DNA from 4 places in the uncultured Bacillus sp. genome. Region 2 is predicted to be linked to each of the others. Evidence: riboswitches for the same ligand, from Rfam matches in the RefSeq annotation. Region 2 holds a riboswitch; each other region holds the start of a gene.
What was found. A riboswitch is a leader RNA that binds a small molecule or an ion and turns the genes downstream of it on or off. The one in region 2 is predicted to bind S-adenosylmethionine.
Positions count from the first base shown of each region.

Region 1 (7,692 bases), on a different contig from region 2:
CAGCTGACTATACATCTGAACTAAGGAGAGCGTGACAATGAATCTTGCTCTCCTCAGATTTGCTTTATTCATCCTGATGTTTCTCAACTAATGTGAATGTCCATTCTTTTAATAGATGTTTCTGTACATATTTTTTTCCGTTTATTTCAATGTATGGAATGTCTGTCATGTCTCCGGCTAACTGTTTTGCCTCAGTTGTCGTTATTCCTAAAAAATGTCCGATGTAAAAGTGAATATCTCGTTCTTTTATAAGATAGGTATCACTTTTTTCATATGCTTTTGGATGGTTCATTTGCTTTAAGCCTTCACCGATAAAATAGCCAGCCAAAGCAACACCGATTCCTAAAAAAACGTCCATATGCAAACCTCCATTATGTCGATGTTATGTTATACGGGCTTGGCATACTCCGGGTTTCATTATCAACCAAAAAAAAACGCCAGAACGTGCTCTGGGCGGTTTTTTCGTTCATGCTTTTTCAATCTGTACACGTCCTGAAAAAAAGGTGGCCCCGCCTCCCATATCGGACAAGCGGTCTGGGGTAAGCGCGTTTACAAGCTGTTTTTTTCCTGGTTCATCCGCCCATAACCCTTGGCTGACTACGACACCGGGCAGCACCTGTTCTCCGACTGCAGCGGCCAGCTCGCATTCTCCCCGGCCGTTCCAAATTCGTACAGGATCCCCGTCAACGATCCCATATTCTTCAGCATCTTTTGTGTTGATAAAGAGCTTTGGCGTCTTTTCAAGCTTGATGTGCTTTGCATTGTTGGAAAACGTTGAGTTTAAGAAATTATGGTTTGGCCCCGGAACATACATAAACGGATATTCGTCATCGCATGTAAGAGGCGTATGTGTCGGTAAAGCCGGGAAACCGGCTTGTTTCATTTTCTCTGAATATAATTCTATTTTTCCGCTTGGAGTCGGAAGTTCGCCTGGAAACAGCGGCTTTTCGCGTTTCGCTTTCATAAATGAATGCTTAGAAAGTGAATCATAATCAATCTCCGTCAAATACGGATTATCTGGATGGTCAAGCGCCTGGCGGATTAATTCTTCATCTGAATCTTTGAGCTCCTTGTCTGTGAATCCCATTGCTTCAGCCAGTAATCGGAACACCTCAGTGTTAGACTTACTTTCTCCATATTTCTCAATCACCGGCTGCTGAAGCTGGATGTAATGGTGCCAGTAGGATGTATAAAAATCAGTGTTTTCAAAAGCGGATGTTGCAGGCAGTACAATGTCCGCATATGCAGCCGTTTCCGTTAAAAATAAATCATGAACCACAGTAAACAAGTCTTCCCGCAGCAAGCCCTGTCTGACTTTATTCGCTTCTGGCGCGACAACGGCCGGATTTGTCCCGTAAATAAAAAGAGAACGAATTGGCGGATCTGTTTCCAAAAGCACTTTGCCCAGCTGATTCATATTAAACGATCTCGGTGTGCGACCCTTCAGCAAGTCAGACCGCTGCAAGGCATTTGTGTTATATTCTAAAATTCCGCTGTTATGCTTAATTGCACCGCCCCCTGTGTGCAGCCATTGGCCGGTGATTGCCGGAAGACAGGCAATCGTCCGTACAATCATCCCGCCGTTATCGTGGTGTTGGAGTCCGTTTCCGATTCTAATAAAAGCAGGGGAGGTTTCGCCGTACATTCTTGCCAGCTGATAAATATCTTCGGTACTGACACCGGTGATCAGTGATACCTTTTCTGGATCATACTGTTTCACGTGTTCACGGAGCTCTTCATAGCCGACCGTGTATTCAGACAGAAATGCTTCATCATGAAGGTTTTCTTTAAATAAGATGTGCATGATGCCAAGAGCAAGTGCGCTGTCGGTTCCGGGTTTTATGGGAATAAACCAATCTGCGAGACGTCCTGTCTGGTTTTTATGAACATCAATCACGACAATTTTGGCACCTTGTTTTCGTGCTTTTTGGGCGATGGTAATTTGGTGCATATTTGTGCTGACCGCGTTGATTCCCCAAAAAATAAATAGTTTCGTATGAATGGTTTCCTCGGGATCGATTCCCGCACTTATACCCATCGTATATTTATAGCCTTCAGATCCCGCTTTGCTGCAAATCGTCCGTTCAAGCTGGCTTGAGCCCATGCGGTAAAAGAAACGGCGGTCCATTCCTTCAGCTGTTAATTTGCCCATATTACCGTAAAAACTGTAAGGAAGTATGCTTTCAGCACCCTCTTCATCAATCAGCTGTTTCCAGCGGGAGGTGATGGTATCGATCGCCTCTTTCCAAGAAATCGGTTCAAATATTGCCCGGCCTTTCGCACCTGTCCGTTTGAGAGGTGTAGTCAGCCGCTTTTCATCATAGATGCGCTCTGTCATGTTTCGGACTTTGTTGCATATGTTTCCGGCTGTGACAGGATGATCAGGATCACCTTGGACTCTCACAATTTTTCCGTCTTTTTTATGTATTAACAATCCGCACTGATCCGGGCAGTCAAGCGAGCAAACGGATTTAAAAATGCCGTTTTGTTGTGTGGCAAAAGATTTCATGGCCCAGTTCCTCTCTCTAGTTAGATATATTGTAAGAATTATAACATTTCGGATGATAACGTCAATTCTGAAAAAAAGAGATTGACATCAATCTGAGACTTCTTTATGATAAACGTATTCTTCATTCTGAAAATTACATACTCAACATTTTCTATCCAGAGAGGTGGAGGGACTGGCCCTATGAAACCTCGGCAACATTATTGTGCCAATTCCAGCAAGCGTCAGCTTGAAAGATAGGAAAGCAAGGTTTATACCGGCGTCTGTCTGTAAACAGGGCACGCTTATACATGAATCTCTTTCCATCTTCGGAAAGAGATTTTTTTTATGAAAAAATATGATGAAAAGGATGTTTTGCACCATGACGGTTTTGATTACAGCACCGTACAACGAAGAAGGACGAAAAGAGGTTGAAAAATTGTTCGGCTCAGTCACTTATCATTCCTGGAAGGAACAAGGCCGGGCATACCGGGAAGATGAACTCATTCAGCTACTAAAAGAAACACATGCGATAGGCTTGATTACTGAGCTTGATCAAGTAACAGACAGCGTATTTGCATCTGTTCCAGAACTTTCATTTGTCGGTGTGTGCAGAGGAATGCCCTCCAATGTGGATGTGGCCGCAGCGTCAAAAAGAGACATACCCATTTTTTATACACCCGGGCGGAATGCACAAGCGGTTGCTGAAATGTTTATCGGTCATGTGATTTCCTTTCTCCGCCATACCAGCACCTCTAATCAATGGCTGAAGGATGGGAAATGGGACAGCGATTACTTGCAGGCTTATGCCAAATTTAAAGGGAACGAATTAACGGGAAAAACGGTCGGCATGGTGGGGTTCGGCGCGGTTGGGCAAAGGATTGCAAAACTGCTGACTGCGTTTGACTGTAAAGTAAAGTATTACGATCCATACGTACAAGACGATCATCCGCTATATGAAAAAGTATCTCTTAAAACGGTGTTTTCAGACAGTGATATCGTTTCAGTCCAACTGCCTCGTACCGAGGAAACACTGGGACTTATTGATCGGACGTGTTTTGATCTGATGAAAGAGAGTGCGATTTTCGTCAATACTTCAAGAGCGGTTGTGGTAAACCGTGAAGATCTTTTATCTGTACTAAAAGAACATAAAATCAGAGGAGCGATTTTAGACGTTTTTTATCATGAACCTCCAGAGAAATCAGATTACGAATTCATTTCATTGCCTAATGTTCTGGCAACACCGCATCTCGCTGGAGCAACCTTTGAAGTGGAGGATCATCACGTGACGATCCTGAACAAAGCCCTCAAAAGGTGGAAGGTTGAAAAAACTCTCAATATTCCGACATTGTATAACAAAGATGAGCTGAAAACAGAGGTATAAGAAAGGAGGTTAGAGGAATGAAAAAACAAAAAGGCTATCTCGTTTTTGATATCGGCACAGGGAATGCGAGAGTAGCGGTCATGAGTGTATCGGGTAGCGTTCAAACGGTTGAAAGGGAGGACATCGTGTATGCCACCGAGACGCTTTACCCGGACAGCTGTTATTTTTCTCCTCAGGTGCTGTGGAAGCAAGTGATGAAACTGGCAAAACGTGCGCTTTCTCGTTCAGGTGATATTGACATTATTGCTTTGACATCGACGAGTCAAAGACAGGGGATTGTTCTGATCGATCAAAACGGCGACTCTTTTCTCGGGCTGCCGAACATTGATAATCGCGGCCGTGAGTGGGAGGAGAGTATACCCAATCAGGAAGAGATATACAGCCGCACAGGCCGCCTCCCGACTGCTCTTTTTTCTGCACTCAAGCTTTATGGTTTAAAACAGCGTCAGCCCTCTTTATGGGAAAAGACTGCTAGCTTTACAAGCATCAGTGATTGGGTGACATATCAGCTGAGCGGAATTTTGACATATGAACCATCGCAGGCAACCGAAACCCTGCTGTTTGACGTGAAGCAAAACACTTGGTCAGAAGAGATGTGCGGCATATTCGGCTTTTCACCATCCATCCTTCCGTCTCTCGTAAGAGCGGGAACAGCGATTGGAACGATAACAAATGAATATGCGTCCGAATTAGGCCTTTCTATAAATGCGAAGGTTATAGCAGGGGGCGGTGATACACAGCTGGCTGTGAAAAGCACTGGCGCTGCGCTTGAGGACATTGTCATCGTATCAGGGACAACAACGCCAATAACCAAAATTACTGTTGATCATGGCGACACAAAACATAAAGCCTGGCTGAACTGCCATACAGATCAAGGGCATTGGCTTGTGGAAACGAACCCCGGAATTACCGGCCTGAATTATCAAAAATTAAAACAGATTTTTTATCCAAATGAATCGTACGAAGTGATGGAGGAAGAGATTTCTGCCCTTGCTAAAGAAGACAATGCATGTGTGGCAGCTCTCGGTTCTTACTTATCGGCAGAAAAGAATGCGTTAACGAGAGGCGGATTTCTTTTTGATGCCCCGCTTTCTGCAAATTTAAAGAGAGCACATTTTGTACGTGCAGCACTGCAAGAGATCGCATTTTCGATCAAATGGAACTTTGACATTTTAACAGAGGTTACTCCGTTTGAACGTGACTATGTTTGGGTGTGCGGAGGAGGATTCCAAAGCAAAGCACTCACTCAATATATCGCGGACCTTCTTCAGAAAAAAGTCTATGTTCAAGAGGGATATCATCAGGCATCTGTCGTGGGGGCTGCAGTCATTTGCAACGAAACCCTTCAATTGACGGAAGAGATGTCAGCAAATGTCCGGGTGATCGAACCGCAGGACTGTCGGGTCGAACTGGCTTTATATGAGGAATGGAAGCAAACACAGCGTTTTTTTTCAGGATCAGAAAGCAAAGTGTTGATATAAGGCGGAATGTGCTGCTGTTTTAAGGAATGATCTAATTTTCGGCTTTAATAAGGTAATACGGTAATTGATATCAGCATCTAAGGAGGAGACAGATATGTTAGATAAAATTGGAATACCAAAGCGGCTTGCTTGGGGGTTTTTAGGTGTAGTTTTGTTTATGATGGGAGACGGGCTTGAACAAGGCTGGCTCAGCCCGTTTCTGATCGAAAACGGACTTACAGTTCAGCAATCCGCTTCAATTTTTAGCATTTACGGGATTGCGCTTGCCATAGCTTCCTGGTTTTCAGGTGTATGTCTCGAAGCATTTGGCGCAAAACGGACGATGTTTATGGGGCTGTTGTTTTATGTGATCGGTACAGCTGCCTTTATCGTGTTTGGATTTGAGCAGCTGAACCTTCCTGTGATGTATGTAACTTACTTCGTGAAAGGGTTAGGCTACCCGCTTTTTGCTTATTCTTTCTTGACATGGGTCATTTACAGAACACCGCAAAACAAACTGAGCACTGCTGTCGGCTGGTTTTGGATTGCATATTGCCTGGGCATGTTTGTGTTCGGTGCTTGGTACTCAAGCTATGCGATCAAAGCATTCGGTTATTTGAATACGCTTTGGAGCTCTATATTCTGGGTATGTCTCGGTGCTCTCTTCGCATTGTTTATCAATAAAGACCGTTTTGAAAAGAAGAAAAGAAAAAGATCAGAAACAGCCGAGGAACTTTTAAAAGGGGTCACCATTCTTTTTACGAATCCGCGGGTGCTTACAGGGGGAATCATCAGAATCATCAACAGCATTGGTACATATGGTTTCCCAGTCTTTTTGCCGATACACATGGCTCAGCACGGAATTTCAACCAATGTGTGGCTGCAGATTTGGGGAACGATTTTTCTGGGAAACATTGTGTTTAACCTTATCTTTGGAATTGTCGGCGATAAATTCGGCTGGAAAAATACCGTTATTTGGTTTGGCGGAGTCGGCTGCGGTATTTTCACCGTCCTATTATATTATGCTCCTGTTTTCTCCGGTGGAAGTGTAGCGGTTGTCAGCGTGATCGGCTTTATTTGGGGAGGTTTGTTGGCAGGCTATGTGCCGATCGGCGCCATTGTGCCGACGGTGGCCGGAAAAGACAAAGGAGCGGCCATGTCTGTATTGAATTTGGCTGCAGGTTTATCAGCGTTTGTCGGTCCTGCGCTCGCTTGGCTGTTCATCGGTCTCGTCGGTGCGCAAGGCGTCGTCTGGATCTTTGCGGTTCTTTACCTTGCGAGTGCAGTCATGACGAAATGCATTCATATACCTGAGGAAAAAGCAGTGAAGGAGGAAACGTCTCCTCAATATGCATCCTAATCAGAAAGCGCCCTGTCTCAGGGCGCTTTTTATCATTTGTTCAGTAATGTAAGGATTTACGATACGGAATGCTGTAGAAATGGCTGATCGGAGCGGGGTTTCATCATCACAGTCAACCCGATGAGAAACAAAATAAAGGTCTGCGCCGTTTGTTCAGCGTTAATCTCGCTTTTTAACTCGCCTGAACGAATCCCTTTTTAGATCGTATCTTGAAAAATGGCTGCAAGAGATATTTGATGCTCTCGAGTGAGAGATTCGTAGGTTTTATCTTGGGGGATGAGTTCTACCACCGTGCTGAGGCTGAAACAGCTGCGCGATTTGTTTCTTCTTCGTATTCTTCTGCAATCAGACCTTCAAAAAAGGAGCGGAATGCTTCTTTTACGGATGAGTGATTATCCAGTCTGGCTCACACAGAAGTGGAATGGGCTTGCGAATATTTCCGTAGCACCGCTTCAAATAGCTGTTTTTTATCGCAAAAAGGCTGAGTAAATACTCGGGCTTTGAATCCCCATTTTGGCTGTTAAGTCGCTTAAAGAAATGGCTTCGTAGCCTTTCTCCCAAAATAGATTCTTAGCGGCTTCCAACGCTTGATCTTCATTGAATAGCGGATATAAAATTTTTCTGAATGAAAATAGACAACATGTTGAGTGAAGAAAGGCATCGGGATTGTGCCTCAAGATATCGCGATTTATGAGGAAATTTCCGCTGAGAAAAATGTTCGTTTTTTTGCGAGCCTTTATTCGCTTAAAGGAGAAGAACTGAAAAGCCGAGTAAAAGAGGCTTTGGAGCTTGTACAGCTTTATGACAGGAAAGATGACAAGCCTAAGACGTTTTCTGGCGGGATGAAAAGAAGATTAAACATTGCGTGCGCCATTGCCCATCAGCCGAAACTGATTATCATGGATGAGCCGACAGTAGGAATCGATCCGCAATCTCGGCATCACATTTTGGAATCGATAAAAGAGCTGAAGAGAAGAGGCGCGAGCATTATTTACTCAACACA
Region 1 covers NZ_CATYRA010000002.1:387,138-394,829, reverse strand. Annotated here, with positions in the region: gene Q5C82_RS05475 (hypothetical protein) at 65-358, opposite strand; gene Q5C82_RS05470 (molybdopterin oxidoreductase family protein) at 467-2,509, opposite strand; SAM riboswitch class I at 2,658-2,749, shown strand; gene Q5C82_RS05465 (2-hydroxyacid dehydrogenase) at 2,844-3,869, shown strand; gene Q5C82_RS05460 (FGGY-family carbohydrate kinase) at 3,887-5,350, shown strand; gene Q5C82_RS05455 (MFS transporter) at 5,445-6,689, shown strand; partial or broken gene Q5C82_RS05450 (TetR/AcrR family transcriptional regulator) at 6,746-7,306, opposite strand; gene Q5C82_RS05445 (ABC transporter ATP-binding protein) at 7,337-7,692, shown strand, end outside.
Region 1: it holds a riboswitch for S-adenosylmethionine, as region 2 does, so the genes downstream of both, Q5C82_RS05465 (2-hydroxyacid dehydrogenase) here and metN (methionine ABC transporter ATP-binding protein MetN) in region 2, are expected to answer to the same signal.

Region 2 (7,692 bases):
GACGCTTCTGAAATTGAAAAACTGATGACAGCAGAGCAGTACGAAGAGATGACACAAGAAGACTAAAACAGGATAGCTGCAAAGGCAATTGGACACGCTAACGTTATGGGAGGTGTCCAATATGGCTTTCAGCAAACAAAAGCTCGATGTCACCAATGATGTGACAGGCCGCTTTCAAAATGGCCGGCTCTCGTTATATCATGAAAATGAGATGATCGGCCAAATGACAAGCATGAATGAATATGAGCTTAAGTCCGGTTATTCCTTTGAAAATGAGAAATTTTATAAGACAGCTGATGTGGTCTCAGGAAACGACGAAAAATACGTGGATTGTGACTACGAAAACGGCTGGTGTTAATGTTGGCGGTGAATTTCACTGCCTTCTTTTACAATCTGAACGTTTCAAATATGACGCGGCAGGTGAAGAAGATGAAGATGGATGAGCTGGAAAAGGTTATGATTGTCGAAGGGAAAACAGATAAAGAGAAAATCGAAAGCGTCCTGAATGAACCAGTGCGCATTATCTGCACAAACGGAACAATCAGCCAGCTGAAGCTTGAGGAATTGGCTGACGAGCTTTACGATAAAGACGTCTATATATTAGTTGATGCTGATGAATCAGGCGAGAAATTAAGAAAACAGCTGAAAAGAGAATTTAACGAAGCCTGCCATCTATATATCGACAGAGCCTATAAGGAAGTAGCGGCTGCACCCAGGCAACATATTGCCTCTGTATTGCTGCGCGCGAATTTGAATGTCCATACTATTTTTCTTGAAAGAAAATCCCGAGGTGTATAGCATGAAAGAACTCCAAGAACATGAGCTTGAGCACATTGCAGATGATGTGTATCTCCTTTATTTATATACTCCGTTTTGCGGCACCTGCCAGCTTGCAAGCAAAATGCTGACAGTAGTGAAAGAAATGCTGCCTGATGTCGCCTTCTATAAAAACAATGTCAATTACTCTCCGACATTCGCAAAAGCGTATCAAATTGAAAGCGTTCCTTGTTTTCTGCTGTTTAAAGGCGGAAAAGTGGTCGAAAGAGGATATGCGTTTCATTCTGTTTCTTATTTATATGAGCTGATCAAACAAAAATCATCTTCCGCATCCCATTTATGACATATTTCTCTGTACAATCCAATGAAATTGTCGTTCGTTTTATAAAGGGGTTCTTGCGCCAGAAAGAGAAATGTGTATGTATGACCAACAAATAGGAGGTTGTACATATGGAGAAAGCGGAAGTTTTAGAAGATGAGTATCAGCATCTGTTTTTAAAACCCCTTTTGAACGCTTCAACATTGCTCATTACCTTCCAAGGAGAAACAGAAGCCTTAACCGTCTCAATAAACGAACAGGGAGAAATGAAAAAAATTTCTTCGCCCCAAACGTCCAACCTGACCTTTTACGGAAACCAAGCAGAAATCATTCATTTATTGCACGGAGACATTTCCCTTCAGCACCTGATTCAGAGCGGAAGCCTGAAAGTGAAGGGGTCATTCAGAGCCCTGTTAAAACTAGAAGCCATTCTCTGGCTGACGAACGGATTTTTTCAGAGGATTTTAAAGAATTAAAAAATAGGAAATTATTATAATAGTAAAAGTTGACATCATTTATTTTATTGACATTTAATCATTCGCCATGCTATTCTACATTAAGAATTTCCGGACGAAAAAGACTATATATTTCTCTTATCAAGAGAGGTGGAGGGAAGTGCCCTATGAAGCCCGGCAACCATCAACGCTGTTGAAATGGTGCCAATTCACACGAAGCGTTCAGCTTTGAAAGATGAGAGAAAGGCATTTTATATAAGCCTTTCTGCTCAAGTGTGCAGAAAGGCTTTTCTTTTGCAGAAAAACCCGGAAGATTTCTTAGAATAGTGTTAAGGCAGGTGATTGCTTTGATCAATCTTCAAGATGTTTCAAAAGTTTATAAGTCGAAACACGGAGATGTCAATGCTGTCCAAAATGTCTCGCTTTCCATTAAAAAAGGTGAGATTTTTGGAATTATAGGATATAGCGGAGCTGGTAAAAGTTCCTTAATCCGTCTGCTGAACGGCCTTGAGAAACCAACCTCAGGAACCGTTGAAGTGGCGGGAACCAAGATTAATGAAGTAAACGGACGCGATTTAAGAAATGCACGCCATGAAATCAGCATGATTTTCCAGCATTTCAATTTGCTTTGGTCGCGGACCGTTAGAGACAATATCATGTTTCCTTTAGAAATTGCCGGGGTGAAAAAGAGCGAACGGATCAAGCGCGCCGATGAACTGATTAAACTGGTAGGTTTAGAAGGAAAAGAAAAATCTTATCCGTCTCAGCTGAGCGGCGGGCAAAAGCAGCGTGTCGGAATTGCCAGAGCGCTTGCAAACAATCCGAAGGTTCTCCTTTGTGATGAAGCGACATCAGCATTAGATCCGCAAACGACAGATTCAATTTTGGATCTATTGTCCGATATTAATGAAAGACTCGGTTTGACAATTGTGCTCATCACACACGAAATGCATGTCATTCGCAAAATCTGCAACAGAGTCGCTGTCATGGAAAACGGAAAGGTTGTGGAAGAAGGCGAAGTTCTCGATGTCTTCAAAAATCCGAAGGAAGACATGACAAAACGATTTGTTCAGCAGGTGACAGAGCCGGAAGAAACGAAAGAAACGCTTCAGCACCTTCTTGATGAAACAGCATCAGGAAAAATGGTTCAGCTCACGTTTGTCGGTGATTCGGCTGAACAGCCTCTGATTACAGAAATGATCAGAAACTTTAATGTCAGCGTCAATATTCTGCAAGGGAAAATCTCGCAGACGAAGGATGGAGCTTACGGTTCACTGTTCATCCATATTGATGGAGACGAGGAAGAAGTGCAAAACGTGATCCGGTTCATTAATGACAAACAGGTGAAAGCAGAGGTGATCACGAATGTTTGAAAAATACTTCCCGAACGTTGATTTAACTGAGTTGTGGAACGCGACATATGAAACTCTTTATATGACGCTGATCTCTTTACTGTTTGCTTTTGTCATCGGGGTGATCCTCGGCTTGCTGCTCTTCCTGACAAGCAAAGGGAGCCTTTGGCAAAATAAAGCAGTCAACTCTGTGATTGCGGCCGTTGTCAACATATTCAGATCGATTCCATTCCTTATTTTAATTATTTTACTGTTAGGATTTACGAAGTTCTTAGTCGGCACGATCTTAGGGCCAAACGCCGCATTGCCGGCGCTGGTGATCGGCTCGGCACCGTTTTACGCGCGTCTTGCTGAAATCGCATTGCGCGAGGTGGATAAAGGTGTGATTGAAGCTGCTAAATCAATGGGCGCTAAAACGTCTACGATTATTTTTAAAGTGCTGCTTCCGGAGTCTATGCCGGCTCTTATTTCTGGCATCACGGTTACGGCCATCGCTTTGATTGGCTCAACGGCAATTGCCGGAGCCATCGGTTCAGGCGGCCTTGGAAACCTTGCGTACGTAGAAGGATATCAGTCTAATAATGCTGATGTTACCTTCGTTGCTACTGTGTTTATTTTAATCATCGTCTTTATTATACAAATCATCGGTGATGTCATAACAAATATTATAGACAAACGATAAGGGAGGATTTACATTGAAAAAGCTATTTTTGGGTGCATTACTGCTTGTATTTGCAGGGGTTATGGCTGCCTGCGGTTCAAATAACGGCGCTGAATCCGGCAAGAAAGAAATTGTGGTTGCAGCGACAAAAACACCGCATGCGGAAATTTTAAAAGAAGCTGAACCATTGTTGAAAGAAAAAGGCTACACGCTGAAAGTGAAAGTGCTTAGTGATTACAAAATGTACAACAAAGCTTTAGCTGATAAAGAAGTGGATGCGAACTACTTCCAGCACATTCCTTACCTTGAGCAAGAAATGAAAGAAAACACAGATTACAAACTTGTGAATGCCGGAGCTGTTCACTTAGAGCCATTCGGTATTTACTCTAAAAAATACAAATCACTGAAAGACCTTCCAAACGGTGCGACAATTATCCTGACAAACAACGTCGCTGAACAAGGCCGTATGCTTGCAATGCTTGAAAACGCAGGATTAATCACACTTGATTCAAAAGTGGAAACAGTTGACGCAACATTGAAAGACATTAAGAAAAACCCGAAAAACCTTGAATTCAAAAAAGTAGCGCCTGAATTAACGGCAAAAGCATATGATAACAAAGAAGGAGACGCGGTCTTCATCAATGTAAACTATGCGATCCAAAATAAATTAAATCCTAAAAAAGATGCGATTGAAGTAGAATCAACGAAAAACAACCCATACGCTAACATCATTGCGGCAAGAAAAGGCGAAGAAGATTCTGCAAAAATCAAAGCGCTGATGGAAGTTCTTCATTCTAAAGAGATCAAAGACTTCATCGAGAAAAAATACGACGGAGCTGTGCTTCCTGTATCTGAATAAGACTGAAACCCCGGATGAGAAATCCGGGGTTTTTTTTCGGGTATTTTCCTAAAAGCTGTTCATAATAAAAAGGAATGTTAAACAGATGGAGGGATTTTCTTTGAATCAAGACAGAGGAAGCATGCAGGACGCGCTAAAGCAGTATAAATTAGGTTTAGGCACATTTGAACAAAAAATGCCGCTGATGGGAAGAAAGTTTAACGAGTTTACTGAACAATGCTTTGCCGGCAATTCTCTGACTGAAAGAGAAAAACAGCTGATCGCCCTCGGAATCGCCATCAATGCCCAGGATGAATATTGCATGATCTATCACACAAAAGGCTGTCTTGATGAGGGAGCGACAGAAGAAAACATTCTCGAAGCCGTCAGTGTGGCAGCGGCATTTGGAGGCGGCGCGGCTCTTAGCCAAGGCGTGACAGTTGTCCAGCAGTGCATAGAGGAATTCGGAAACACCACGCATTAAGAGAAGGAATATTCCGAAAAACCATTCTCATTTGATCTGAAAGGATACTTTCGTCTCATCTGCCGTTATTTCAAGCCATATCCTTTTTGCGGCAGCCATTGCAGCGTTGATACAATAGAAGCAAATATATGAAGGGATTGATTCATTATTTGCAGCAGCCAGGATAGACTGGACCTCGATTATACGTCAGAAATGGAAAAAGCGATGCACCTATCTCACGGAATTGGATACGAGGAATACGGACGCCGGCTGGAAACAAGAATGAAAGTAGAGCGGCAGAGAGAGCTTGATTATGAAAAGAGCAAGCGGATTTCTGCGGGAGCTTATTGAGAAAATCAATCTTTTAAAAAAGGGTGGGAATCCACTCTTTTTCTTTTTCAATCGCTTTAATAAAGTGCTGATCTTTGTTAAACTTGAGGAATGTGCAAGGCACGATAAAAAGTTGTATTTACTTTTCATTTGTTATAAAATTAGAATGAGAATAAAATGAGAATAATGATTATATATTTTGGAGGTATAGATATGGCTGCTTCAACATTAACGATCAAAGATCTTCACGTTGAAATCGAAGGGAAAGAGATCTTAAAGGGTGTAAACCTTGAAATAAAAGGCGGAGAGTTCCACGCTGTAATGGGACCGAACGGAACTGGTAAATCCACTTTATCAGCTGCTATTATGGGGCATCCTAAATATGAAGTAACAAAAGGCAGCATCACGCTTGACGGCAAAGATGTACTGGAGATGGAAGTGGACGAGCGTGCGCAGGCGGGTTTATTCCTTGCGATGCAGTACCCAAGTGAAATCAGCGGTGTGACAAATGCCGACTTCCTTCGCTCAGCAATCAACGCGCGCAGAGAAGAAGGTGATGAAATTTCTCTTATGAAATTCATCCGCAAAATGGACGAAAACATGGAGTTCCTTGAAATGGACCCTGAAATGGCTCAGCGCTACCTTAACGAAGGTTTCTCAGGCGGGGAGAAAAAACGCAACGAAATCCTTCAATTAATGATGATTGAACCGAAAATCGCCATCCTTGATGAAATCGACTCAGGTCTTGATATTGATGCACTGAAAGTTGTATCTAAAGGAATCAACAAAATGCGCAGCGAAAACTTCGGCTGCCTGATGATCACTCACTATCAGCGCCTGTTAAACTACATCACTCCAGATGTTGTTCACGTTATGATGCAAGGCCGCGTTGTAAAATCCGGCGGTGCAGAGCTTGCACAGCGTCTTGAAGCAGAAGGTTATGACTGGATCAAACAAGAACTTGGCATTGAAGACGAAACTGTAGACCAAGAAGCGTAAGCGTTAGGGGGATTAACATGACACTAGGTACAAAACTATCCGTAGATCAGGAGTATCTCAAAAGCTTTTCCGAAAAGCATCAAGAACCTGCCTGGCTGAAAGACCTGCGCTTACAGGCTCTTGAACAAGCTGAGGATCTGCCGATGCCGAAGCCTGATAAAACAAAAATCACAAACTGGAACTTCACGAATTTCGCGAAGCATACAGTTGATAACGAACCGCTTTCTTCATTGGAAGATTTGACTGATGAAGTAAAAGCGCTGATCGATCTTGAAAACGAAGATAAAACATTATACGTACAGCGAGACCAGACGCCGGCATACCTTTCTCTTTCTCAAGAATTGAAAGACAAAGGCGTCATCTTCACTGATATTCTGACTGCCGCACGCGAGCACAGCGACTTGGTGGAGAAATACTTTATGAAGGACGGCGTGAAGGTTGACGAGCACAAATTAACTGCACTTCACGCGGCTCTTGTTAACGGAGGAGCATTCCTTTATGTTCCGAAAAATGTTCAGGTGGAGACGCCGGTTCAGGCTGTTTATGTCCACGAAAGCAATGATACGGCTCTCTTCAACCACGTACTGATTGTGGCCGAAGACCACAGTTCTGTAACATATGTAGAAAACTACATCAGTACTGTAAACCCGAAAGACGCCGTCTTCAATATTATCAGTGAGGTCATCACAGGTGATAATGCCAGCGTGACATACGGTGCGGTGGATAATCTGTCTAGCGGTGTGACAACATATGTTAACCGCCGCGGTGCTGCTCGCGGACGCGACAGCAAAATCGAGTGGGCTCTCGGCCTGATGAACGATGGCGACACGATTTCCGAAAACACAACAAACCTTTACGGTGACGGCACATACGGCGATACGAAAACGGTTGTTGTCGGAAGAGGAGAGCAAACAGAGAACTTTACAACACAAATCATCCATTTCGGTAAAGCTTCAGAAGGATATATCTTGAAGCACGGTGTGATGAAGGATTCCGCTTCTTCTATCTTTAACGGAATCGGCAAAATCGAACATGGTGCTTCTAAAGCGAATGCGGAACAAGAATCACGTGTGCTGATGCTTAGTGAAAAAGCACGTGGAGACGCAAACCCTATTCTTTTAATTGACGAAGACGATGTAACTGCAGGACATGCGGCATCTGTCGGCCGTGTGGATCCTATTCAGCTTTACTACCTGATGAGCCGCGGAATTGCGAAAGAAGAAGCAGAACGCTTAGTCATCTACGGATTCCTTGCGCCGGTAGTAAACGAACTTCCGATTGAAGGCGTTAAGAAACAATTAGTTTCTGTTATCGAAAGGAAAGTGAAGTAATGAATATCACAGATATTCGTGAACAGTTCCCGATCCTTCATCAGCAAGTGAACGGACATGATCTCGTTTATCTCGACAGCGCGGCGACTTCTCAGAAGCCGCGTGCTGTCATTGAAACACTGGATAAGTATTATAACCAATACAATTCCAATGTTCACCGGGGCGTC
Region 2 covers NZ_CATYRA010000006.1:110,949-118,640, forward strand. Annotated here, with positions in the region: gene gcvH (glycine cleavage system protein GcvH) at 1-66, shown strand, start outside; gene Q5C82_RS11575 (YusG family protein) at 122-358, shown strand; gene Q5C82_RS11580 (toprim domain-containing protein) at 436-798, shown strand; gene Q5C82_RS11585 (thioredoxin family protein) at 800-1,120, shown strand; gene Q5C82_RS11590 (SCP2 sterol-binding domain-containing protein) at 1,228-1,572, shown strand; SAM riboswitch class I at 1,687-1,793, shown strand; gene metN (methionine ABC transporter ATP-binding protein MetN) at 1,899-2,924, shown strand; gene metP (methionine ABC transporter permease MetP) at 2,917-3,585, shown strand; gene metQ (methionine ABC transporter substrate-binding lipoprotein MetQ) at 3,599-4,423, shown strand; gene Q5C82_RS11610 (carboxymuconolactone decarboxylase family protein) at 4,509-4,886, shown strand; gene Q5C82_RS11615 (hypothetical protein) at 5,079-5,216, shown strand; gene sufC (Fe-S cluster assembly ATPase SufC) at 5,409-6,194, shown strand; gene sufD (Fe-S cluster assembly protein SufD) at 6,212-7,525, shown strand; gene sufS (cysteine desulfurase SufS) at 7,525-7,692, shown strand, end outside.

Region 3 (7,692 bases), on a different contig from region 2:
ATCTCGATAGACCCGGATGCTGTTTAGTCCTTAATCATTTGTAAATGGGGAATGCCGGCATCGAGAAATTCTTTTTCAGAAAGCACGCGATACCCGCGTTTTTTGTAAAACGGCACAGCCTGCGTTTGCGCGTTTAAAATGAAACCGGAAGCGCCGCCGTCTGCCGCCGCTTTTTCGAGTGCCTTCATAATGATGCCGCCGACACCGGAGGAGCGATGGCTTTTCAATACGCAAATCCGTTCTAACTTGCCGTAGCCGTCCTTCATACGCCATCTTCCGGCGCCGACAGGCTTTGCGCCGTCATACACGACGATATGCTCCGACTCATTTTCAAGTTCGTCAATTTCTTCTTCAGCAGGTACGTTTTGTTCTTTGACAAAGACTTCTTCTCTTACATGAAATGCATCTTTCATTTGTTCTTCATTTTTTGCGATAACTGCTTCCAAAGGATTATTCTCCTCCGCCTAGCAAGAAGGTTTCATATACTGTCCACGATCCATTTTCCAGCTGGTAAAGCAAGTGGAAACGATCAACGATTTCTTCATGCGACACTTCCTGCATTTTTAATTGTCCCAGCACATCTGAATGCTCATCGTCGGAAAGATTTTGGCCGACCGTCACATGCGGAACGAAATTATATTCCTGTTCACCAGCCAACACACCGGTGTATAACTTTTCATTGAGTGTTTTTAATTCTTCCGTCGGCTCTGCTTTGATGTAAATGACATTATTGACAGGCGCAAATGAGCTGTATTTTGTCATTTTGAGAACGACCGGATGGGACTCCTTTGCGATGTTTCTCAGATGTGAAACAAGCTGATCCGCTTTCTCCTCTTCACATTCAAACGATGCTCTCAGCGTCAAATGGGGCGGGATTAGGGAATAGCTCGGGTCATAGCGCTTTCTGTAAGAGTTCGCAAGGTCTTGGAGTTTTTTTGATGGAAATAAAACGATTCCGTATTTCATATTATGTCCCTCCTGGAAATAAAGTATGATAGAGTGTTAAAGCATTTTTTTCAGCGCCGGTGTGATGAGAGGCTGCCAATATGTCCATTTGTGATCTCCGTCAAATGGTTCAAAATCATAATCGGAAAGCTTCTTCTCCAGCAGCTGTTTCAGCTCCTGATTCGGTTCTGTAAAATCCAGAATGTTTCCGTCTGTCGTGTGGACGTCAGTTTCTTTTGTTCCGATTTGGTGATAAATAGAGAGGTGTGTGATATCGTCTGACTGCTTCACAGCTTCCAATACATGTTTGTCAACATAGGGAGACTGCATGATGATATTTCCGAACATATTCGGATAATCAAGCGCTGTCATAAGAGAAACGGTCGCTCCGAGAGAATCACCGATCAGCGTCCGACCGTAGCCGACTTGATAGGTTGGATACTCGTCATCAGCAAACGGAACGAGCTCATGGGCGATGAACCGTTTATACGCCGAAAATTTTGAGCCTTCCGGATGGTAGGTTTTTCTGCGCTCTTTTACATCCTTATAAGGAACACCGATAATAATGCTCCGGTCTATTTCTCGCTTGGACAGCAATTCTTCGACCTGTCTGCCGATTCTCCCCAGCCTGAAATAATCGTGGCCGTCCTGCGCGATAATGACATGGTATTTATAAAGGGGGGAGTAGTTGGACGGCAGATAAACGAGCAATGTCATTTCCTCGTTAAGCTCTTTTGAAAAGAATTTCTTTTCTTGCACTGTGCCGTTTTTCGGTACCATAATACATTCCTCCAGGACATCACTAGACTTTCTTGCTGTTTTCCATTATTGTACCATGAATTATTAGAAATTTCTCTCTTTAAACTGTTCGGAACTCGAAGAAAAAAGAGTTGAAATAAACTGCAAATTGCGCTAATATAAAACAATCAGAAAATTGAAATCGATATTTCTTATCGTGAGAGGTGGAGGGACTGGCCCTTAGAAACCTCAGCAACCGGCTTGTTTTGCACTATGTGTGCAAAACGCCAAGGTGCTAAATCCAGCAAGCGTTTTTTATGCTTGGAAGATAAGAAGAAGCGTTAAACCCCTTCTTCTTATGAAGAAGGGGTTTTTTATTTTGAAAAGGGAAGGTGTCAGCTATATGTCACAGCACGTTGAAACGAAATTAGCCCAAATTGGGAACCGAAGCGACGAAGTAACGGGAACAGTGAGTCCTCCTATTTATTTATCAACAGCATACCGCCACAGAGGAATCGGAGAATCTACCGGATTTGATTATGTCCGCACAAAAAATCCGACACGCCAGCTTGTTGAGGACGCGATCGCCAGCTTAGAAAACGGAGCGAGAGGGCTTGCCTTCAGTTCGGGAATGGCTGCCATCCAAACGATTATGGCGCTGTTTAAAAGCGGAGATGAACTGATCGTTTCATCGGACCTATATGGCGGCACGTACCGTCTGTTTGAAAACGAATGGAAAAAATATGGATTGATCTTTCATTATGATGATTTCAGCGATGAGGACTGTTTACGCTCTAAGATTACGCCGAATACAAAAGCTGTGTTTGTAGAAACACCGACAAATCCGCTTATGCAGGAGGCGGACATTGAAAAGATCGCCCGGATTACAAAAGAGTACGGTCTTCTGCTGATCGTTGATAATACATTTTATACACCGGTCTTGCAGCGGCCGCTTGAGCTGGGAGCAGACATTGTAATTCACAGTGCAACCAAGTATTTAGGAGGGCATAACGACCTGCTTGCGGGGCTTGTCGTTGTAAAGGATGAAAAGCTTGGTGAGGAAATGTTTCAACATCAAAATGCGATCGGCGCCGTCCTGCCTCCGTTTGATTCGTGGCTTCTGATGAGAGGAATGAAAACGCTGAGCCTCAGAATGCGCCAGCATCAGGCAAACGCGCAGGGGCTTGCGGCGTTTTTAGAAGAGCAGGAGGAAATTGCCGATGTACTGTATCCCGGAAAAGGCGGCATGCTGTCCTTCCGTCTTCAAAAAGAAGAGTGGGTTAACCCGTTTTTAAAAGCGCTGAAGACCATTTGTTTCGCAGAAAGCCTCGGCGGGGTGGAGAGCTTTATTACATACCCTGCCACACAGACGCACATGGATATTCCTGAAGAAATCCGCATCGCAAATGGGGTCTGCAATCGTTTGCTGCGTTTTTCGGTCGGAATTGAACATGCGGAAGATTTAAAAGAAGACCTAAAACAAGCGTTATGTCAGGTCAAAGAGGGAGCTGTTTCTTTTGAGTAATCACAATTGGACGCTGGAAACCCAGCTCGTGCACAATCCATTTAAAACAGACGGCGCAACAGGAGCGGTCAGTGTACCGATCCAGCACGCATCGACTTTTCACCAATCTTCATTTGAAGAGTTTGGCGCATACGATTACAGCCGCTCAGGAACGCCGACAAGAACAGCTCTCGAAGAAACAATTGCCGCACTGGAAGGCGGAACGAGAGGATTTGCTTTCAGTTCAGGCATGGCTGCGATTTCAACAGCATTTTTACTTCTGTCACAGGGCGATCACGTTCTTGTGACAGAAGATGTATACGGAGGAACCTTCCGCATGGTAACAGAGGTGCTGACCCGGTTTGGCATTGAACACACGTTTGTTGATATGACGGATAGTAACGAAGTGGCGCGGAATATCAAGCCGAATACAAAGGTCATTTATATGGAGACACCTTCAAATCCGACACTTGGGATTACTGATATTCAAGCGGTGGTTCAGCTTGCAAAAGAAAACGGCTGTTTGACCTTTTTGGACAATACATTCATGACACCTGCACTGCAGCGGCCGCTTGATCTCGGCGTGGATATTGTGCTTCACAGTGCAACAAAGTTCTTGAGCGGACACAGTGATGTGCTCTCAGGCCTGGCTGCTGTCAAGGATGATGAGCTTGGGAAGCAGTTATATAAGCTGCAAAACGCGTTTGGCGCGGTCCTAGGGGTGCAAGATTGCTGGCTCGTGCTGCGCGGATTAAAAACATTACAGGTCCGTTTAGAGAAAGCGAGCCAAACAGCGCAGCGGCTTGCTGAATTTTTCCAGAAGCATCCGGCGGTGAAACGCGTATATTATCCGGGGCTGTCTGATCATCCGGGGGCCGAAACCCATAAAAGCCAGTCAACGGGAGCGGGCGCCGTGCTATCTTTTGAGCTTGAAAGCAAAGAGGCCGTTAAGAAATTAGTAGAGAATGTATCACTTCCGGTCTTTGCTGTAAGTCTTGGCGCCGTGGAATCGATTTTGTCCTATCCGGCAACGATGTCACACGCGGCAATGCCTAAGGAAGAGCGTGAAAAACGCGGCATCACAGACGGCTTGCTTCGCCTTAGCGTGGGAGTCGAACATGCAGATGATTTAGAACGTGATTTCGAACAAGCGCTGAAAGAAATTGCGCCAGTGGCGGTTCGTTAAAACGAAGCCGGGGATGGCCCGGCTTCTTTTATTGTTCATCATCAGGATTCAGAATCGCGAGGACTTGATGATCCTCCCAAACGCCGTTGATTTTCACATTTTTTCGGGCGATGCCCTCTTTATGAAATCCCGCTTTTTCCAATACACGCATGGACCCGAGATTGCGTGGCATCACACCGGCTTCAATACGGTGCAGTTTCAATTCGTGAAACGCAAAATCAACAATCAATTTGACGGCCTCTGTCATAAGGCCCTTTCCATTATGGGCTTTGTCTAAAAAATACCCGATGAACGCAGTTTGCAGCGCCCCCGGATGATTTGAAAGAGCGAAACTGTCCCGATTAATGTATCATCTGACGCTGCAAAAATGCCAAAATGATACTCTTCATCCTTCTCCAGTCTTTGCTGATACTCTCTAATTCGTTTTCTCTGACCCTCAATCGTATAATAATCGTCTGCGCGTATCATGGAGAACTGTTCGAAAAAATCTTGGTTTTCGCTTTGCAGCCGCAGATTTTCTTCCGCATCCTTTACTTCTAAGGGTCTTACATAAATTGTATTTCCTTTTAACATACATTGATCTCTCCGTTCTCATGTTGGCATTCCTCTTACATTATTCTCAGGAAACTGCAAAAATCCTTTTTATAAGAAAGAAGAAAACCAGTTTCCCATAAAGGTTCCGACATAGTTTCCAATTAAGTAGCCGAGCGTACCGACAAGCATGATCGGGGCGACAAGCTCCCGCCAACCCTTGGCAATTGCCATCGCAGCTGCGGTCGTTGGCCCCCCGACCGCAGCGTTGACAGCGAGCAGAATTTCCTCAAGCCGCACGCGGAACAATTTTCCGACGGCTAAGGAAATAGTTAAGTTGCTTATCGCAATGATAAACACAAATAATAGAATAAGAGGCGCATTGGTAACGATTAAGCGCAGATCTGCAGGAATGCCAATCACTACAAAAAACAAATAAATCAAAAAGGTTCCAAGCTCCTGAGATCCATTAAGCCTTTCAAAAAAACGCGGGAAAAGAAAAATGATGAGAACAGTTAAAGACGTAAGTATCAGATACTGATCGCCAAGCGTTCCGGTCAAAAGGGGATGAGAAAAAAGGCTTTTAAAAAAGCCGGAAATCTTCACACTAACCGCAACAAGCGCAAAAGCAGCACCGGCATTAAAAGCGATATCCTTTAAGGAAATGTCCTTCCGTTTCCAATAGCTTTCTGCACTGTTTCCGCTCTTTCCATCGGCTTTTACTTTTTCTTCAAACGGCATAGCATAATGCCGCTGAAACCATTTAACTGCAGGAATACTGATTAATATAAAAAACAAAAGCGCCATCATAACATGATCTGCCACAACGGTAGCCGACACATATTCCCCCGGCGTCTCAAATTTTGCCGCCATCGCCGCAAAGTTGATCCCGCCGCCGATATAAGAGGCGCTGATCATTCCGCCGATTTTATCTAGATAAGGAATATGCTGTTTGAATAGAAAAAAAGAGAGGATGCTCCCAAGCACAGTGCCAGCGGAGCTAATCAGAAAAATAAAGAGCAAATGCCTGCTTTCCTTAAAAATCTGCCGCACATTGATCTGAAACAGCAAAAGAGGAATCGCCAGCGGCACCACATAAGACCACACAGTATCGTATACAGACGACTCAACAGGAAGCACTCCTATATTTGTAAACACCATAGCACCTAAAAGCGCAATGATAGCTCCGGACACAGCGGACGCCCACTTAAAGCGCTGCTCCAGTCCGATGCTCACTGCCGCCCACACCGCAATAAATCCCCACAGTACCCAAACATCATCAGAAGAAATCAAAGAATGCAAAACCTCATCACCCCTATTGTTAGAAAATTAAGACATATTATAATGGCCAAGGAACGGAACAGCAAGTCCGAAAAAAAGTTTTTCTGAAAAAGCAGTTGACGAATAGAAGGGAAGGTTATATAATAGAACTTGTCAGAAAGACAACAACATACCCAGCAACACATACATATCATGATTCCGTAGCTCAGCTGGGAGAGCGCTACCTTGACAGGGTAGAGGTCGCTGGTTCGAGCCCAGTCGGAATCATAGCTTAAACCCTTGCGTAGCAAGGGTTTTTTACTTTGCTTGTTTATTGATTTTGTCATCATTTATCGAGTTGGGGACGAATTGGGGACGAAATTATTTTTTGAGCTGATTTTGAAGGGGAATTCAAAACCAGCTCTGTTTCTGTGCTAGGTTTCTAGGATCAAGTTTCCACTTTACAGTTGATGACAAAGAGGTTATTCAAGGACTGCCGTTAAATCGCAATGCAGGGCACACAGGAGACGGCACAAACGGTACCGGGAATCGTAGTAAGGCTATCGGAGTTGAAATCTGCTACAGCAAGTCAGGAGGCGCTAAATACTACGCTGCTGAAAAGTTGGCAATCAAGTTTGTGGCGCAGTTGCTCAAAGAACGCGGATGGGGTATTGATCGTGTGCGTAAGCATCAAGATTGGAGCGGAAAGTATTGCCCGCATCGCACCTTATCGGAAGGACGCTGGAATGAGGTCAAAGCGGCGATTGATGCTGAATTAAAAGCGCTTGGCGGCAAAACATCAAGTAAGAAAACAACTTCGTCCAAGACAGTGAAAAAATCAAGTTCAAGCAAAAAGAAATCATCCTTCAATTTACCTACCGGTATTTTTAAAGTAATGAGCCCATTGATTCACATCGATGCTGTTGAGCAAATTCAAACAGCGTTAGCGGCGCTGCATTTCTATCCGGATAAGAAAGCCAAAAACTTTGGGATCGATAGCTATTATGGACCGCAAACAGCTGATGCAGTTAGACGGTTCCAGCTGATGTACGGGCTGTCCGCAGATGGTATTTATGGTCCGAAGACGAAGGCGAAAATTGAAGCGTTGTTGAAGTAATATAAAAAGGCCCTCTCATAAAATGGGGGCCTTTCAGTGTTTCTTTTAAATAGCTTCTTTTAGTTGTTCTATTACACTTTTCAACCATTCTATAGGTGGTAATCCCATTGTCGGGAAATATATTTCAGCATTACACTTTATAATGTCTTCCTTTTCTTCTTTAGTTAGATCGCTATTAAGAAACTCTTCGCAATACTTTACTGTAAATAGCAAACCTTCTTTACTAATTTCCTCAATAAATTCGTCTAATGCGTGTGCTGGGGATCGGATATCTTGATGAAATGTTGCACCTAAAAAATTTTCTAATTCGTCTAAGAAATCATAACTTTCATCCATGATAATTCCTCTCTTTCTATTTGGTTGGATATCCTGTAAGAATAAAGTTACCGTTGTTATCTTTTTTGAGTATAA
Region 3 covers NZ_CATYRA010000003.1:71,668-79,359, reverse strand. Annotated here, with positions in the region: gene Q5C82_RS06140 (GNAT family N-acetyltransferase) at 24-446, opposite strand; gene Q5C82_RS06135 (YjcG family protein) at 451-966, opposite strand; gene Q5C82_RS06130 (esterase family protein) at 1,003-1,725, opposite strand; SAM riboswitch class I at 1,893-2,018, shown strand; gene metI (cystathionine gamma-synthase/O-acetylhomoserine thiolyase) at 2,087-3,208, shown strand; gene metC (cystathionine beta-lyase) at 3,201-4,373, shown strand; partial or broken gene Q5C82_RS06115 (GNAT family N-acetyltransferase) at 4,402-4,946, opposite strand; gene Q5C82_RS06110 (DUF819 family protein) at 5,016-6,206, opposite strand; tRNA gene Q5C82_RS06105 (tRNA-Val) at 6,380-6,452, shown strand; partial or broken gene Q5C82_RS06100 (N-acetylmuramoyl-L-alanine amidase) at 6,616-7,281, shown strand; gene Q5C82_RS06095 (contact-dependent growth inhibition system immunity protein) at 7,327-7,617, opposite strand; partial or broken gene Q5C82_RS06090 (ribonuclease YeeF family protein) at 7,634-7,692, opposite strand, start outside.
Region 3: it holds a riboswitch for S-adenosylmethionine, as region 2 does, so the genes downstream of both, metI (cystathionine gamma-synthase/O-acetylhomoserine thiolyase) here and metN (methionine ABC transporter ATP-binding protein MetN) in region 2, are expected to answer to the same signal.

Region 4 (7,692 bases), on a different contig from region 2:
ACACGTCTGATCAGCTAGCAGTGCCTTCGTTGCAGCCTCCTGAGTCGCTCTGAAAAGACTGACAAACATATGGTCTTGATAAAGATTGATCGCTTCAATGACCGAAGCGTTACCGACAGCGAAGCCGACCCGCCACCCTGCCATGTTATACGTTTTTGACAGCGTGTAAATTTCAATTCCGATATCCTTCGCACCTTCAGTCTGCAAAAAGCTTAACGGCTTGCAGCCGTCAAATCCTACAGCGCCGTAAGCAAAATCGTGAACGACACAGATTCCGTTCTCTTTCGCAAAACTCACGGTTTCTTCAAAAAACTCGGAGGTAGCAACAGCCCCAGTCGGATTATTCGGATAATTCAAATACATCAATTTCGCCTGTTCCCTCACTTCAGCGGCGATACTGCTGTAATCAGGAAGAAACGCCCTATCCTTTACGAGCGGCATCATTTCCATCTTCGCTTTCGCAAGTGTAACACCTGACCAGTAATCAGGATAGCCCGGATCCGGAACTAAAATCGTATCACCTGGATTCAACAAGCATTGCGGGAGCTCGACCAGACCGGCTTTCCCGCCGAATAATACAGCGACTTCAGTTTCTGGGTCAAGATCAATGCCGTATTCTCGCTTATAAAATGCTGCTGCGGCTGATTTCAGGCTGTATGAGCCGCGAAAAGACGAATATTTATGATTTTCAGGATCAGCAACGGCTCGTTTCATTTCCTCGACGATATGTTCCGGAGTCGGCTGATCCGGATTTCCCTGTCCGAGATTGATAACGTCGTGTCCTTCTGAGAGCTTTCGGTTCACTTTCTGCACCAAAGAAGCGAAGAATTGTTTAGGCAATTCCTTCAATACATGAGACTGTTCAAATTTCATCTATTCTCACCTTCTAAAAAAATCTTGAAATGATAGTCCATCATCATATATGGTTAAATGAAAAAAGTAAAGAAAAATTTGGGGTGTTAAAAAGATGAAATGGACGATATCTTGTCTTCAATTTGATATTTCATACGGTAAACCTTCGGAAAATATAAAAAAGGCTGAATTTTTGATTGAAAAAGAAAGCAAACATGCTGATGTTCTTGTTCTTCCTGAATTATGGACGACCGGATATGACTTGGCCAACCTTGATAAGCTCGCTGATGAAGACGGGCATTCTGCTCAGAGCTGGCTGCAAAAAACCGCAAAAAAACACGGGGTTCATATTGTCGCAGGATCTGTTGCTGTCAGAAAGGGTTCTGATGTTTATAATACAATGTTCATCGCAGATAAGGAAGGACGAATCATTAAAGAGTACAGCAAAGCCCATCTTTTTCAGCTGATGGATGAGCATGTGTATTTATCAGCCGGTTCCGAGGATGGATACTTCGAGCTTGAAGGCGTCAAAAGCTCAGGACTGATCTGTTATGATATCCGTTTTCCGGAATGGATCAGAAAACATACGACAAAAGGCGCTAACGTGCTGTTCATTTCTGCGGAATGGCCCCTGCCCCGTCTTGATCATTGGAAAAGCCTGCTTATTGCCCGGGCCATTGAAAATCAATGCTTTGTCGCTGCCTGCAATTGTACCGGTTCAAATCAAGATAATGAATTTGCCGGGCATAGCCTGATTATTGACCCTTGGGGACGTATATTGGCCGAGGGCGGCCGTGAAGAAGGCATTGTCAGAGCGGAAATTGACCTTCAAGAAAGCGTTGACGTGCGGGGAAAAATTCCTGTTTTTGATGATATCAGAAAAGATTTATATTAAAAAATATATTGACAATTCAATCAAACACCTGTTACTATGTTCATCAACTGATAAATTAGAATTGTTTAACAAGTGAATATATTCTCTTATCGAGAGTTGGGCGAGGGATTGGCCTTTTGACCCCAACAGCAACCGACCGTAATTCCATTGTGAAATGGGGCGCATCTTCTTGGCGCCGAGACTGAGGTCTCGTAAGGCACGGTGCTAATTCCATCAGATTTGATCTGAGAGATAAGAGAGGCGGGACATGATTGTTAAGCCTCCTTCTCTCTGAGAAGGAGGCTTTTTTACGGCCATTCTGCGGCACACATATCAAGAGATTACATAATTGGAGGTTATGACAATGGCAGTCACAAAAACACCTTTATACGAAACGTTAAATGAAAGCTCCGCTGTGGCGCTGGCAGTGAAGCTTGGCTTATTTCCAAACAAAAGCACGCTGACATGCCAGGAGATCGGCGACGGCAACTTAAATTACGTTTTTCATATTTATGATCAAGAACATGACAGAGCTTTGATCATTAAACAGGCAGTTCCATATGCAAAAGTCGTTGGAGAAAGCTGGCCGCTGACAATCGATCGCGCAAGAATCGAAAGCAGCGCTCTCATCCGTCAAGGCGAGCATGTCCCTCATCTGGTTCCAAGAGTGTTTTATTCTGATACAGAAATGGCGGTTACCGTCATGGAGGATCTCTCTCACCTGAAAATCGCAAGAAAAGGACTCATTGAGGGTGACCATTATCCGCATCTGTCACAGCACATCGGTGAATTTTTAGGAAAGACCCTTTTCTATTCATCAGATTACGCGCTTGAACCCAAGGTGAAAAAACAGCTTGTTAAACAGTTTACAAATCCGGAGCTGTGCGACATTACAGAAAGACTTGTCTTTACAGACCCTTTCTTTGACCATGACACAAATGATTTTGAAGAAGAGCTTCGTCCTTTTGTTGAGAAGCTCTGGAAAAATGACAACGTCAAAATCGAAGCCGCAAAGCTGAAAAAGTCATTTTTAACATCGGCAGAAACGCTGATTCATGGTGATTTGCATACAGGAAGCATTTTTGCCAGCGAACATGAAACAAAGGTGATTGATCCTGAATTTGCTTTTTACGGACCGATCGGCTTTGATGTAGGCCAATTTATCGCCAACTTATTTTTGAACGCACTCGGCCGTGACGGGGCTGACAGAGAGCCGTTATATCACCATGTCAAGCAGGTCTGGGAAACATTTCAAGAGACATTCATTGAAGCCTGGGAGAAGGACAGTCTGGATGTTTACGCCAAAATTGACGGTTATCTTACTGATACGCTCAGTCATATTTTTGAAGAGGCGATCGGGTTTGCGGGCTGTGAACTGATACGCCGCGCGATCGGCCTTGCCCATGTGGCTGATCTGGATACAATCGTGCCATTTGATAAACGAATCGGCAGAAAACGGCTGGCGCTCGAAACCGGCACAGCCTTTATCGAAAAACGTTCGGAATTCAAAACGATAACGGATGTTATTGAATTATTTAAGTTACTTGTAAAGGAATGATCCATTCATGACCCATTCATTTGCTGTTCCCCGTTCTGTTGAATGGAAGGAAACAGCCATTACCATTTTAAATCAGCAAAAGCTTCCTGACGTGACGGAATATGTGGAGCTGACGACGAAAGAGGATGTATTTGACGCAATTGTCACGCTCAAAGTAAGAGGCGCCCCGGCCATCGGCATTACGGCTGCCTTCGGACTTGCGCTTGCTGCAAAAGACATTGAAACAGATGATGTCACGGAATTCCGCCGCAGACTGGAAGATATCAAACAATATTTAAACAGCTCACGGCCTACCGCCATTAATTTATCTTGGGCGCTTGAGAGACTGAGTCATTCAATCGAAAACGCCATTTCCGTAAATGAAGCAAAAACAAACCTTGTCCATGAAGCGATCCAGATTCAGGTCGAGGATGAGGAAACGTGCCGGATGATCGGCCAAAACGCCTTGCAGCTATTCAAAAAAGGTGACCGGATTATGACGATCTGCAATGCCGGCTCTATCGCGACAAGCCGCTATGGAACGGCGCTCGCTCCATTTTACCTGGCCAAACAAAAGGATTTGGGCCTGCATATTTATGCCTGTGAAACAAGGCCTGTCCTTCAAGGTTCACGTCTGACTGCGTGGGAGCTGATACAGGGAGGCATTGATGTCACTCTGATCACAGACAGCATGGCCGCCCATACGATGAAGGAAAAACAAATTTCCGCTGTCATCGTCGGAGCCGATCGAATTGCAAAGAACGGTGATACGGCAAATAAAATCGGAACATACGGTCTCGCGATTTTAGCAAACGCCTTTGATATTCCGTTTTTTGTCGCCGCACCTTTATCTACATTTGATCCAAAAGTGAAATGCGGCGCTGATATCCCGATAGAGGAACGAGATCCTGAGGAAGTAAGACAGATTTCCGGAGTCCGGACGGCTCCATCCGATGTGCCTGTCTTTAATCCCGCTTTTGACATTACACCTCATGATCTTATTTCAGGAATCATCACAGAAAAAGGGATTATGACCGGTAACTACGAAGAAGAAATTGAACAGCTGTTTAGAGGCGAAAAGGTTCATTAAAAAACCGCTGGACTTTGCTCATTTCGGGCCGAGTCAGCGGTTTTTTTGTTTGTTTTTATTGATATTGATGATTTCATCTTTTTGAGCGCTGGATAAAATATGCAGTTTCACAAACAGTTTGGCAAAAACGGCAATTTTCTCAGAGCGGCTCGGCTTCAATTGCTTTGTCCTCCTTTTTCATCAGACCAACTTTTTTAACTTAATAAAATGATATGTCGGCCGTGAAAAAAGGGAACGTGCCATATGTTTTATTTTTCTTTATAGGAGATTTGCTCGATGTTCAGCAAAAATGCTTTGATATCGGTTTTGCTCCCAGCATACCCCGTTAACGCGCTGTTTTTGCCGATCACTCTGTGGCACGGGACAAAAATTGGCAAGTCGTTACGTTTATTAGCCTGTCCGACTGCGCGCACCGCTTTCGGACTGCCGACCGCAGCGGCAATGTCAGCATAGCTTCGGGATTCTCCGTATGGTATCATCGCCAGCGCCTCCCACACTTTTTGCTGAAAAGGAGTGCCTTTTTGGCTCAGCGGCAGTGAGAATGTCTTTCTTTCGCCGGCGAAGTATTCATGAAGCTGTTTTTTCGCTTCTGCCAGGTAAGGTGTTTCCTTGTGCTCTGTATGCTGAACGGTTTCTTTCCAATCCATCCAATCTTCCTGACTGAGAAATAGACGGGTGATTTGGCCACCCTCTTCGGCAATTATGAGTTCCCCGAGCGGCGTTTCCGCTGTCGTGTAGTAGTTCATTCATCAATCCTTCTTTCTTCAGCATTCTGTCTGACGGGAAGCGTAAGGTGGAAAACGGTGCCCTTCCCTTCTTCACTTTCTACCATGATTTCGCCTTGATGTTCTTCAATAATTTTATAGCTTACCATAAGCCCAAGTCCAGTTCCCCGTTCCTTTGTCGTATAAAACGGTTCACCAAGGCGCTTTAATTTATCTTCTGTCATTCCGATTCCCTCGTCTCTTAAGGAGATGAGAACATGATCTTGATCCAGTGTCCTTATCGTCACAAAAATGTTTCCGCCGTCAGGCATTACTTCGATGGCATTTTTCAATATATTGATAAATACCTGTTTCAGCTGATTCGGTTCACAGTAGATCGGGGGAATGTCGTCAATTAAATCAAGATGGATTTGTACGTTGCTTAAATTGGCTTGCGCGTTTAGAAGATCTATGGTGTCTCTCATAATTTGGGTAACATGTTTTTCTTCATACATAATGGCCTGGGGCTTGGCTAAAATCAAGAATTCGGTGATGATGGATTCGATGCGCTTTAGTTCTGAGGTGATCACGTTGAAGTAAAGGGCGTAGTCTCCCTCCACACTTCCTTTCAGGAGCTGAATGAAGCCTTTAAGAGCTGTCATCGGATTTCTGATTTCATGAGCGATACCGGCAGCGAGTTCGCCGACAACATGAAGGGTATCTGACTTGCGCAGGCGTTCCTCCAGTTCTTTTCGCTCCGTTACGTCTTTAAAGATAGCCAGGTTCATATTTTGAATAATATTTCGTTTAAATGAGAATTCCAATTTTCTGTTGTCACTGCTGCTCAGCAAAAATGGAATTTCGTTGTCCATTTCGTCAAAATTAATCTGTCTTGCCGGTGATGCAAGATTTTCTATTTCATACGAAGAAATAATATCTAACAGGCTATGCTGTTTAATCTCTTCATGTGACAGGCCTAAAATATGGCTTGCTAACGGGTTGGCGTCGATGATCCTGTATTGATTGTCGAACAATACATTGCCGTCCATTGAGCCGTTGAACACTTTTCTGAATTTCAGCTCACTTTCCCGAAGCTCCTTTTCCATCCGCTTTCTATCACTGACATTTCTTAAAATCGTCAAGTGCTGGTTCTCTAATATTGTCCGCTTTGAAGTAAATTCAAGTTCTTTGAACTGCCCATTCCCCATTTGAAACAGCAGCTCTTCTCTGATCTCTCCGTATTTTGCGTATTTCCTCTTCGTTATGCTGTATTTCTGCTGCGAGTCAACGAGAAAATCACACAGCCTTCGTTTCAACAGCAAATTCATCGGCAGCTCAAAGATTTTACAGGCTGACTGATTCGCCTTCACGATTCTTCCGTCATTCGACCAGATAATTATAGCATCCATCGCATTTTCAAATATTTCTCTGAAGCGCTCCTCACTTTTAAAGAGCTGCAGCTCCATAGACCGCTTCTCCGTGATATCCCTCATAATGGACATATAAAACCCGCTGATGATGTTTGATGTAATCGTGAATTCAAATAGCTTTTGAACTCCTGAACGAAGCTTGACGGGCAGCTCTCCCTTTGCTTTTCCCTTGCGGTTGAGCGTTTTCCAGATATTATCGAAATCTTTTCGTGAGCCGCTGTCTATGAACTCATATAACGATAAATGAGATAGCTCATTTTGATTGATTTGAAAACTTTTACAGAAGGACAAATTGGCATCAATAAAACCGCCATCTTTATCAAAAAGGACGATTCCGTCAACAGCTCTGTCAAACAAGTCTTTAAAAAGCTGTTCATTCATAGAGAATTCCCGCTCCAGAATTTTCTTTGAAGATATGTCTCTCATGACAACAAAAAAGAAATCCTCGCCAATCCCTCTTTTGGCCAGAAACTCTATGTATTTTGTCGCCCCGCCATCAAGCCTGATCGGGACCTCCTTCCATAGGAAACCTTTTTTAAAAAACTTCTTTACAGCATGATTCAGTTCATCCTTTGGGATTGAAAACAAAAAATCCAAAACGGAACGCTTTTTCAAATCTTCCGAATCAACTTGAAGCATCCTCTCTGTTGCTTCATTCGCCTGAACGATTCGCATTTCATTATCACATATAAAAATAGCATCGAGCGTATTGTTGACAATCACTTGATGCTGATTCAATTCCTTTTTCAGCCGGGCATTTTCTTCTTTGAGACGCTTCAGTTCTTCCCGCAGCTCCGAATTTGTCTGGACACCAAGAGTTTCCATGCGTGTACACTCCTTCTTCAAAACCTATCCCTCAATATTTCTACAAAATGCGGGAACTTCCTTCATTTGCCCTATAAATTTCAGAAAATTTCAGCGCGATTACATAACGAAGACATTTTCTACGATCCTTACCGCCACTTTACATCGTCCTAACAATCAGCCATTTTTTCAATTCCTTTTTCATCTTTTATTTTAAAATATATACCAGCAGGGAATAATCTCTTAGTGACTGATTAAAGAGAAGGTGATGCTATGAGTAAATCGCGGGACAGTTATTTCGATAATGCAAAATTCTTATTGATATTCCTTGTTGTATTCGGGCATATTCTTCGTTCCTTTATTAATGATAACAACTTTATGCTTTACCTCTACAAGTTCAT
Region 4 covers NZ_CATYRA010000009.1:76,862-84,553, forward strand. Annotated here, with positions in the region: gene mtnE (methionine-glutamine aminotransferase) at 1-873, opposite strand, end outside; gene Q5C82_RS15320 (carbon-nitrogen family hydrolase) at 968-1,747, shown strand; SAM riboswitch class I at 1,831-1,985, shown strand; gene mtnK (S-methyl-5-thioribose kinase) at 2,091-3,284, shown strand; gene mtnA (S-methyl-5-thioribose-1-phosphate isomerase) at 3,292-4,353, shown strand; gene Q5C82_RS15335 (hypothetical protein) at 4,387-4,512, opposite strand; gene Q5C82_RS15340 (methylated-DNA--[protein]-cysteine S-methyltransferase) at 4,602-5,099, opposite strand; gene kinE (sporulation two-component system sensor histidine kinase KinE) at 5,096-7,312, opposite strand; gene Q5C82_RS15350 (acyltransferase family protein) at 7,565-7,692, shown strand, end outside.
Region 4: it holds a riboswitch for S-adenosylmethionine, as region 2 does, so the genes downstream of both, mtnK (S-methyl-5-thioribose kinase) here and metN (methionine ABC transporter ATP-binding protein MetN) in region 2, are expected to answer to the same signal.